DNA from 2 places in the Devosia sp. genome. Region 2 is predicted to be linked to the other one. Evidence: predicted binding sites of a transcription regulator. Region 2 holds the regulator's gene; the other holds the start of a gene.
What was found. The regulator PhoB, encoded in region 2, activates phosphate uptake and scavenging genes when phosphate is short. The targets are predictions, from matches to a motif close to TGTCATNNANCTGTCAT.
Positions count from the first base shown of each region.

Region 1: KIT02_RS09070 (PhoX family phosphatase) is a predicted target of PhoB. The motif match lies at 1,992-2,008, and genes of this name have one in related genera.

Region 1 covers NZ_CP075529.1:1,863,168-1,868,308, forward strand. The annotation lists gene KIT02_RS09050 (sodium:alanine symporter family protein) at 1-100, opposite strand, end outside; gene KIT02_RS09055 (TIGR00282 family metallophosphoesterase) at 255-1,079, opposite strand; gene KIT02_RS09060 (5-formyltetrahydrofolate cyclo-ligase) at 1,076-1,663, opposite strand; RNA gene ssrS (6S RNA) at 1,686-1,843, opposite strand; gene KIT02_RS09070 (PhoX family phosphatase) at 2,078-4,060, shown strand; gene zapA (cell division protein ZapA) at 4,098-4,475, opposite strand; gene KIT02_RS09080 (DUF4164 family protein) at 4,476-4,766, opposite strand; gene tkt (transketolase) at 5,008-5,141, shown strand, end outside.
Region 2 covers NZ_CP075529.1:1,390,478-1,395,618, reverse strand. The annotation lists gene KIT02_RS06825 (beta-L-arabinofuranosidase domain-containing protein) at 1-375, opposite strand, end outside; gene KIT02_RS06820 (LacI family DNA-binding transcriptional regulator) at 411-1,424, opposite strand; gene KIT02_RS06815 (phosphotransferase) at 1,562-2,287, opposite strand; gene KIT02_RS06810 (iron chaperone) at 2,497-2,853, shown strand; gene phoB (phosphate regulon transcriptional regulator PhoB) at 2,883-3,584, opposite strand; gene phoU (phosphate signaling complex protein PhoU) at 3,740-4,450, opposite strand; gene pstB (phosphate ABC transporter ATP-binding protein PstB) at 4,468-5,141, opposite strand, start outside.

The DNA of each region.
Region 1 (5,141 bases), 470 kb from region 2:
CCAGCCGGACGGTGAAGAACAGGCCCACCGCCAACAGGCCGTAGATGAGGACATAGCCCCAGAAGATATCGTTGAGGAAATTGATGATCGGATCGAGCATGGCCCCATTCCTTCATGCGTGAACGATGGATCGGCACGTCATGCCGCGTCCGGGGCTCTTCTCCGCATCATCGACCCACAACCTGCGCCCCAGGCGCAACACCCCGATCCGATCCCAGATCGGCGCCAACGGCAAGGGGAAATGTCGCCTGCGCTTAGAGCGGTGGAAAATCCGGCAGGGTCTCGGCCAGAACGCCGCCGACGCGCAGCGGCGCGACGAAACGGGCCAGGCCACTGCGCGGGTCGGTTTCCACCACCACGCCGCACAGCGTTGCCTCACCTTCGGCGGGCGTGAACCGGCCATTGGGAATGCCTGTCAGGAACCGGTTCAGCGGCTCTTCGGTTTCGGTGCCGATAATGCTGTCGAAATCCCCGCACATGCCGGCATCGGCCATGAAGGCGGTGCCGCCCCGCAGCACCCTGTGGTCGGCCGTGGGGATATGGGTGTGCGTGCCCACGACAAGGCTCACCCGCCCATCGAGGAAGTGCCCCATGGCCTGGATTTCCGAGGTGGCCTCGGTGTGAAAATCGACGATGATGGCATCAGCGACATCGCCCAGGGGCGCACTGTCGACGGCCGCCTCCACCGCCCGGAAGGGATCATCGATCGGCGGCATGAAAACCCGGCCGAGGGCATTGACCACCAACACACGATGGCCGTTCCGGCCCTCGGTGAGCATGGCGCCGCGCCCGGGCGTGCCGGGCGCATAGTTGATCGGCCGGATCAGCGTCGGCTCGCGCTCGATATAGCTCAATGCCTCGCGCTGGTCGAAAGCGTGGTCACCCAGGGTAATGATGTCGGCCCCGGCATCCTTCAGGGCCCGGAAATGGCTTTCGATCAGACCCTTGCCATGGCTGGCATTCTCGCCATTGACCACGACGAAATCAAAGCCATAGCGCGCAACCAGCCCCGGCAGGTGCTCGCTGACGCCATCGCGGCCGGACCGGCCGACCACGTCACCCAGAAACAATAGCCTCATTCGGCGCGACCGAAGAAGCGGACACCCGTTTCTGTCACCACCGCGTCGAGCGGCACGTCATGGTCTTCCCGCGGGATGAACGGCAATTCCTGCGCCGCAAAGGCCAGACCGACCAGCAAGGGCTTCTTGTCGAGGCTCGCCAGGGTCCGGTCATAATAGCCCCCGCCATAGCCGAGCCGCGTCCCCTCGCTGTCAAAGCCCAACAGGGGCATGAGCACGATATCGGGCACGGCGCGCGGCGCCAGATCCGACGGCGCCAGGGTGCCGAACCCGGCTTCATAGAGAGGCTGGTCGGCTTCCCAGACCCGCAGGTCGAGCGGCTCTTCATCACCCTGGACCACTGGCAGCACCACACGCTGCCCGCTATCCATCAACCGCACCAGGATCGGCTGGCAATCCAGCTCGTCGCGGATGCGCCAATAACCGGCAATGACGTCGTCGGGCGCAAAGGCAATGTCCTCGAAGAACAGGTTCGCGACCTGCCGCGAAGCCTCGGCCCGGTCTTGCTGGGACAGCGCAGCGCGGGTGTCATGGGCCTGCTTGCGCAGGGCTGCCTTGGTCTCTTCGATCTGCGGATCCGCCATGCGCCCTCTTGCCCAAAGATGATTCGGTGCCGCCCTGGCCGTGGGAAAGTCGATCCCGGGAACCTACTCACGTAGGTGGGCGCCGTATGTCCAAGCCCACGGGCCCGGTCAGGGACAGCTCCCTTAGGATCGATTAAGGCCCCGGGGATGTGATTATCCGCACGCGCCGGGCAGCGCGCAAGATATAGGCGTTTGCCGCCGCCGGTGCAAAGCCAGTTGTCGCGCTTTTCACCGGCACTGCATCACTCTTTGCGGCGATCGCCGCTCGCCGGCCACCAGTGGCCGGCAAAGCGGGCCGCTCCGGCCTGCACACATTTTCCGCCCGCGCCGTCATCGCACTGTCATCGCCAGTTCCTAAGCGAGAGCCGCCTCAGGTGCCGGAGCGCACCTATTGCTGTTGAAGGAGCAATTCGGATGACCGACCAATCCCGCCTGTTCAAGACGTCCCAGCTCGAAGCTGCCGATGCCGAGCCGCGCAACATGACGTCCAACCCCACCATGGGTGAATTGATCAGCGCACGCTTTTCCCGCCGCGGTTTCCTCAAGGGCTCGCTGGCCGTTTCGGCCATCGCCGCCACCGTCAGCCCCTTGGCGCTGCTGACCGCCCGCCCCGCCGAAGCCAGCGAGGGCTCGGCCTTTTCGTTCACCGAAGTGGAAGCAGGCATCGACGAGACCCACCACGTCGCCGAAGGCTATGATGCCGATGTGCTGCTGCGCTGGGGCGACGGCCTGTTCCCCGACGCGCCCGAATTCGACCCCACGGCCCAGACAGCCGCGGCCCAGGATCGCCAGTTCGGCTACAACAATGACTATGTCGGCTATATCCCGCTCGAAGGGTCGTCCGAGCATGGCCTGCTCGTGGTCAACCACGAATACACCAATCCGCACCTGATGTTCCCGGGCCTCGTCACCCTGGTGGAAGGCGCCCTGACGCTGAGCCCGCTCAGCAAGGAACAGGTGGATGTCGAAATGTCCGCCCATGGCGGCACGGTGGTCGAGATCAAGAAGGTGGATGGCAAGTGGCAGGTGGTGCGCGATGGCGCGCTCAACCGCCGCATCACCGTCAACACCGAGATGGCCATTTCCGGCCCCGCAGCCGGCCATGACCGGCTCAAGACCAATGCCGACCCCTCCGGCACCAAGGTGTTCGGCACCATCAACAATTGCGCCGGCGGCGTGACACCCTGGGGCACCTACATCATGGCCGAGGAGAATATTCACGGCTATTTCGGCGGCGAGCTGCCGGCCGATCACCCCGAAGCCGCCAATTACGACCGCCTCGGCCTGCCGGAGGGCTCCTACGAATGGGCCAATTTCTACGATCGGTTCGACGTCTCCAAGGAGCCCAACGAGGCCAACCGCTTCGGCTATATCGTCGAGGTCGACGTGATGGACCCCAATTCGGTGCCCAAGAAGCGCACCGCCCTTGGCCGCTTCAAGCATGAAGGCGCCGAATCCATCCTCAACAAGGATGGCCGCGTGGTCTTCTATCTCGGCGACGACGAGCGCTTCGACTATGTCTATAAGTTCGTGACTGCCGGCACCTACAATCCCGACGACCGCGCTGCCAACCTGGACCTGCTCGACGAGGGCACGCTCTATGTCGCCCGCTTTGCCGAGGACGGCACCATCCAATGGCTGCCGCTGACCCATGGCGAAGGGCCACTGACCGAAGCGAACGGCTTTGCCTCGCAGGCCGACATCGTCATCGAAACCCGCCGCGCCGCCGACCTGCTCGGCGCCACCAAGATGGACCGCCCCGAAGACATCCAGCCCAACGGCGTCAACGGCAAGGTCTATGTCATGCTGACCAACAATACCCGCCGCACGGCCGAGCAGGTGGACGCCGCCAATCCCACGGCCGAAAACGCCTTCGGCCACATCATCGAGATCGCCGAGGCCGATGGTGATTTCGCCGCGACCACCGGCACCTGGGAAGTGCTGCTCAAATGCGGCGACCCGGCCATTGCCGAAGTCGGCGCCACCTTCTCGAGCGCGACCACCGAGAACGGCTGGTTCGGCATGCCGGACAATTGCGCGGTGGACTCGATGGGGCGCCTCTGGGTTTCGACCGACGGCAACAATCCCTCGGCGACCGGCCGCACCGACGGCCTCTGGGCGGTCGATACCGAAGGCGACGCGCGCGCGACCTCAAAACTGTTCTTCCGCGTGCCGGTTGGGGCGGAAATGTGCGGCCCGCTGTTCACGCCCGATGACGAAACCGCCTTCGTCGCCGTGCAGCACCCGGCCGATGGCGGGGACGACTGGGAAGGCTTTGGCCGCGTCTCCTATTATGAGGACCTCTCCACCCGCTGGCCCGACTTCGACGACGCCATGCCGACCCGTCCCTCGGTGGTGGTCATCACCAAGCAGGGCGGCGGCAAGATCGCTGTCTGAGGTCTGAAAACCGGAGCCGTCGCCAGGAGGCGGCGGCTCAGCCCTTGGCGATGGGCGCGGCCTGATCGAGGCTGTCGGCCACGCCCTCGAGCGCCTTGGCGGCCTCGGTGAGCTTGCGCGCGAAGCGGCCCTCGGTGGCCTCGAGCTCCTGGGCAATGTCCTGGCCAGCCTGGGTCAGGTCCGTCACCTGGGCCTCCAGCGCCTTGATGCGCCGTTCGGCCTCGGCCAGATCGTCGAGCACGGCTATGCCGGCCATGACGGTGAGGCGATTGTCGCCGATTTCCCCGACGGCACCCTTGAGGCCCTCGACCTGGGCATTGAAGCGCTCTGCCAGACCGATCAGGTGGCCCTGCTGACCCTCTTCGCAGGCCATGCGATACTTGCGGCCATTGATCTCGACATTGACTTCGGGCACCTAGTTCTCCGCCTTCTGCAGCACGGCGCGGACCGTTTCCATGGCCACCACCAGCCGTCGCGACACCTCGTGGGCGCTGTCGTCCAGGCGCTTGGCCCGGGCCGCAGTCTTGTCCAGTTCGGTGGCGAGGCGCGCCCGCTCATGCACCAGCCTCTGGGCATCGACATCGATGCGCTGCTGGCGCTGCAGGCGCTGGGCCATGTCGCGGTTTGCGGTTTCCAGCCGGGCCAGGGCGCGGTCGAACCGGGCGGTCGCGGAAGTCAGTCCGTCTTCATCCGCCGTGTCACTCATCGCCACTACCGCTTTCACGCTGCTTCGATTCCGCCGTTGGCCAGCCTGCCCCACCCGGCGCGCCTTTGCAACCATGTGACCGCGCAAAACCCCCGGAAAACCGGCGCGGGACCGAACGGCTTTTGGCCCTGCCGACATTGACAGGAAAACCGAACCTGTTATGCCTCAACCCGCCTTTGGGAGGAGGCCGAGCGGCGTTTCTCCCCTTGATTTCCAGCCTTCCTGAAAGAGCGGTCCGCCCATGACGAACACAGCCCAGCAGAACGAACTGGCCAATGCCATCCGGTCCTTGTCGATGGATGCCGTCGAGAAGGCCAATTCGGGCCATCCGGGCCTGCCCATGGGCTGCGCCGACATTGCGACGGTCCTGTTCAC
Region 2 (5,141 bases):
CTCATGGCCCTGATACCAGAGGTTGAGGTAGCCATCGGCCATCTGCACCTCGGCAAGGCGGTCGACGATGGCATCGACCTTGGCTTCCAGTCCCGCGTCGCGGCGATGGCGCAGGGCGTAGCCGGCCGCTTCGATCCATTTGCCGATATCGCTGTCCCAGAACACCTGGTGGGTGTGACCGTCGGGGCCGCCCATTCGGGGGATGCGCAGCGGCGGCGGCGGGTCCTTGAGTTCAAGGGATTCGAGGATGCCGCTCTCGCCCAGTTTGTCATACTGGCTCGGCACCGTGCGGGTCAGCACGGTTTCCAGGCGTTCGGCCCAAAACTGTCCGGTGAGGCTCACGCGGGTGAAATCGACGGGGGAATAGCGGCGCATCTGGTCTCCTCCAGCCCTTTTGTTGGGCCTCGTTGCTATTGTGTGGTGCTGGCGCGGCGAACCAGGGTGCAGGGCAGCCGGGTAATGCCCGACACGGTGTCGCCGCGGATCATGCGGACGATCCTGCGGCCGGCCTCCTCGCCGAGTGCATCAAGGTTCATGTCGATGCTCGTCAGCGCGGGACGCGCGGCCTCGGCCATGATTGTCCAGTTGTCAAAGCCGATGACCGCGATTTCGCCGGGAACCGACAGGCCCCGGTCATGCAGCGTGTCGAGGATGCCACGGGCGATCTGGTCGTTTCCGGCAAAGATCGCGTCGGGCGGTTCAGCTCGGTTAAGAAGGTCCCGTGCGGCCGCGCGGCCCCAGGCCTCGGACCAGGCGCCGTGCAGAATCATGTCCGGATGGACAGGCATATGCACTTCGGCCAGGGCGGCTTCGAAGCCGGCGCGACGCAGCCGCACGGCCTCGAAATCCTCGGGGCCCGAAACATGGGCGAGACGCTTCCGTCCCGTGTTGAGCAGATGGGCGACGGCAAGGCGGGCACCGCCTTCGTCATCCGGCAGCAGACAGGCGGCGCCCGGCGCATCGCTCTGCGCGAAAACATAGAGAGCCGGGACACCGCCCAGGGCAACGCCCGGCGCGGCGCGGCGGTCGGCGCGGCGGCCGGTGAAGACCAGGCCATCGACCCGCTTGCCGAGCAACTGGTCGATATGGCGCTGTTCGCGCGCCGGGTCGTCGGTGGCATTGCACATGAACAGGGCAATGCCCTCTTCATGCAGCACGCGCTCAAGCCCTTCCATGATCGGCATGGTGAAGCGGCCGAAGCTGTCATTGGAGATCAGGCCAACCGTATAACTCTGCCCGCGATGCAGGGCCTGGGCCAGGTCATTGGGCCGGAAACCGAGCTCGCGCGCTGCCACAAGGACTTTTTCGCGGGTTTCCGCCCGCAGAGTGCCAGACTTGTTGAGCGCCTTGGACGCCGTGCCGAGGCTCACGCCCGCCTTGCGGGCGACGTCGCGGAGAGTGGTGCGGTTCAAGGTGTCGGTCACGGGGTGCTCGCTAGACTGGGAAAAGCTTTTCCGAAATGTATGGCGCCGGAGCCTTGGGAGGACGGGCGTGCCATGACGGAGATCGGAAAAGCTTTTCCGCGATCATCGTATCGCGGCGATCTGGCGGCTGCAAGCGGTCAGGTGAGGCCGGATGGTTGAAAGTGTTCGGTGATGTTGTCCAGCGTCCAGGCCATGGCATTTTCGGCCCAGGTGACGGCGGCATGCATGCCTTTCTGACGCGCCACATGAATGCGGCCGGCCTGGCGCGACGGCAGGCAGGCGGCAACCAGATGCGGGGTGCAGGTGGGGTGGCCATAGGCACTGACGAACAGGACGAGACGCCGCCGCTGGTCTTCGGCAGTCCAGACCGGCTCGTTGAGACCCAGCCACATCCATGTGGAATAGGTGAGGTCCCACAGCCGCGTTCCCGGCATGGCCGTGTCGAAATCGATCATGCCCGCGGGCAGATCGTCGACAAAGGTGGTGTTGGCCGGTGTCCAGTCATTGTGGCACATGACCTCGCCGCAGGCCTCTTGAACGGGCGGAAAATCCACGGTGGCGTCGTGATAGGCGCGCAGGAGCCGGGCGGCGGCAATCAGTTGGGTGTCCGAGAAGTCGTCCTTCTCGAACAGGACTTCACCGGGCACGAAGCTCAGGATTTCCCGGCCCTTTTCGTCGTGTCCGAGAAATCGCGGTGTCGCGGCAAATCCCTTGGCAGCCAGATGCGCAAAGAGCGCGTGCTGGCGCGACATATCGCGTCCGGTGGCACGGCGCACCGTATCGCCGATGCGGACCACGTGATTGACCTGACCGCCGGTGAGGAGGGTTTCAGTCTGGTCAGCGGTATCGTCAGGCAGGGACATAGCTCAGGCACACCGTTTCGTCGTCGAGGCGCTCGTGGCCGGCAAGGCCACCGAGGGATTGCATCATTCCATGAGCAAATTGGGCCATGCCGGTTCTCCACGTTTCGGCGCCTTGTGGTAGCAGCGTGTATGGCCTTGGACCATCGGAAAAGGTTCAGGACGCATGCGCCTCTGGTTGCCTCGATCTGTGCAATGGCCGATAGTGCAGCATGACCGGACCAGCCGACCACGACGCCTACATTGCTGCCGCATCGGAGGCGCTTCGTCCGATGCTCGCGCAGCTCAGGATCCTTCTGGCCAAGACGTTGCCCGACGCGGAAGAGGTCATGCAATACAACATGCCGGGGTTCGCCTCCGGCAAGTCGATGATTGCCGGCTACGGTGCATTCAGCAAGCAATGCGGCCTCTATGTCGACAAGGGGGCGATTGCCGCCCAGGCCGAGGCAATCGCCGCAGCCGGGCTCAAGGCCAGCAAGACCGGGGTCACCTTCTCACCGGCAAAGCCTATCCCCGATGATCTCGTAGTTGCCCTGGCTCTGGCATCACGCGAGGCACTTGGAGTCTAGGACACTCGCGTGGCCCGGTCGCCGCGGCCTCAGGCCGTCGCCGCGAAGCGCTCGTCAAAGGCGTAGCCGGCGCCGCGAACGGTGCGGATGGGGTCGGATTCGCGGCCGCGATTGATGGCGCGGCGCAACCGGCCGATATGGACGTCCACAGTCCGCTCATCGACATAAACGTCATTGCCCCAGACCCCGTCGAGCAACTGCTCGCGCGAATAGACGCGGCCGGGGTGGCGCATGAGATATTCGAGCAAGCGATATTCGGTGGGGCCCAGGTGCACGTCGCGATTGGCGCGGCGCACCCGGTGGGTGGTCCGGTCTAGCTCCAGATCGCCGACCTTCAGGGCGGCCGTGACCAGGTTGGGGTTGGCGCGGCGCAATAGTGAATTGATGCGGGCCAGCAGTTCCGGCACCGAGAACGGCTTGACGACATAGTCATCTGCGCCGGTGGTCAGGCCGCGCACCCGCTCCTCTTCCTCGCCGCGCGCCGTCAACATGATGATCGGCACACGGCTGGTTTCCTCGCGGGCTCGCAGGCGCCGGCAGAGTTCGATGCCAGAAATTTCGGGCAGCATCCAATCGAGCAGGATCAGGTCGGGCAGCTTTTCGGCGATGGCGTGCTGGGCTTCGTCGCCGGTTTCGGCGGTGACCACCCGGAAGCCTTCCGCTTCCAGGTTGTAGCGCAACAGCAGGGCGATATCGCCTTCGTCTTCGACAACAAGAATAGTCGCGGGCATATGGACGTGCTCCCTTTGAGCGCAATTCACCGCTGGCTCGAAGACCTCATGGTGAGCCTGTCGAACCACGAGGTCGAGCAATCGATAGTTTATTGGCACGACCTCGTCCTTCGACAGGCTCAGGATGAGGTCTACTGGTGTGCCGGGCCTGTAGGTCAGGCCTTGATCTGCGTCCGTTGCAATTGCTGGACATCGGCCGTGAGCTGCTTGCCGGTGGCCAGGTAATAGGCGCGCTCGGCGATATTGGTGGCGTGGTCGCCGATGCGTTCCAGGTTCTTGGCGCAGAACAGCAGGTGCGTGCAGGTGGTGATGTTGCGCGGGTCTTCCAGCATGTAGGTCAGCAATTCGCGGAACAGCGAGGTGTGCATCGCATCGACTTCATCGTCGCGATTGCACACCTCCACCGACGCATCGGCTTCGCGATTGCCATAGGCGTCGAGCGCGTCCTTGACCTGGCGCAGGACCAGCGCCGTCATGTTCTTGACGCCGTTGTAGAATGTGGGCTGCAGGTTGATGCCTTCGAGCTTGAGCGAGCGGCGCGCCAGTTGCTTGGCCATGTCGCCGATGCGTTCGAGATCGTTGGCAACGTGAATGGCGGTGATGATCGCCCGCAGGTCCGAGGCCATTGGCTGGCGCCGGGCGATCATGGATACGGCCATGTCGTCGATCTTGCGCTGCATGTCGTCGATGCGCTGATCGGCGATGATGGTGACATCGGCCAGTTCGCGATCGAGTTTCAGCAAGGCGCGGGTGCCATTTTCGATGGCTACCTCTACCTGCCCGCCCATTTCCGCAATGGATTGGGCGAGGGACAGGAGTTCCTCGTTATAGGAGGTGACGATGTGGTCGGTGCCGGTATTGGGCATTTGATTTCCTCTCCCGATCAGCCGATGCGGCCCATGATATAGTCCTGGGTCTGCTTGTTCACCGGATTGGTGAAGATGTCTTCGGTTTCGCCCTGCTCGATCAGGTTGCCCAGGTGGAAGAAGGCGGTCTTCTGGCTGACGCGGGCGGCCTGCTGCATCGAGTGGGTGACGATGACGATGGTGTAATTGGCCCGCAGCTCGTCGATCAACTCTTCGATGATGGCGGTGGCGATGGGGTCGAGAGCTGAACAGGGCTCGTCCATCAGGATCACTTCGGGCCCCACGGCAATGGCGCGGGCAATGCACAGGCGCTGCTGCTGGCCGCCGGAGAGGCCCGTTCCCGGTTCATTGAGGCGATCCTTGACCTCCTCGAAAAGGCCGGCCTTGCGCAGGGAGGACACCACGATCTCGTCGAGATCGGTCTTGTTGCGCGCCAGGCCATGGATGCGCGGGCCATAGGCGACATTGTCGTAGATCGATTTGGGGAAGGGGTTCGGCTTCTGGAACACCATGCCGACGCGGGCGCGCAACTCGACGACGTCGAGCTTGGGGTCATAGATGTCCTCGCCGTCGAGTTCGATCCGGCCGCCGACGCGGGCGCCTTCGATCGTGTCATTCATGCGGTTGATGCAGCGCAGGAAAGTCGATTTGCCGCAGCCCGAGGGGCCGATGAAGGCGGTGACGGCGCGGT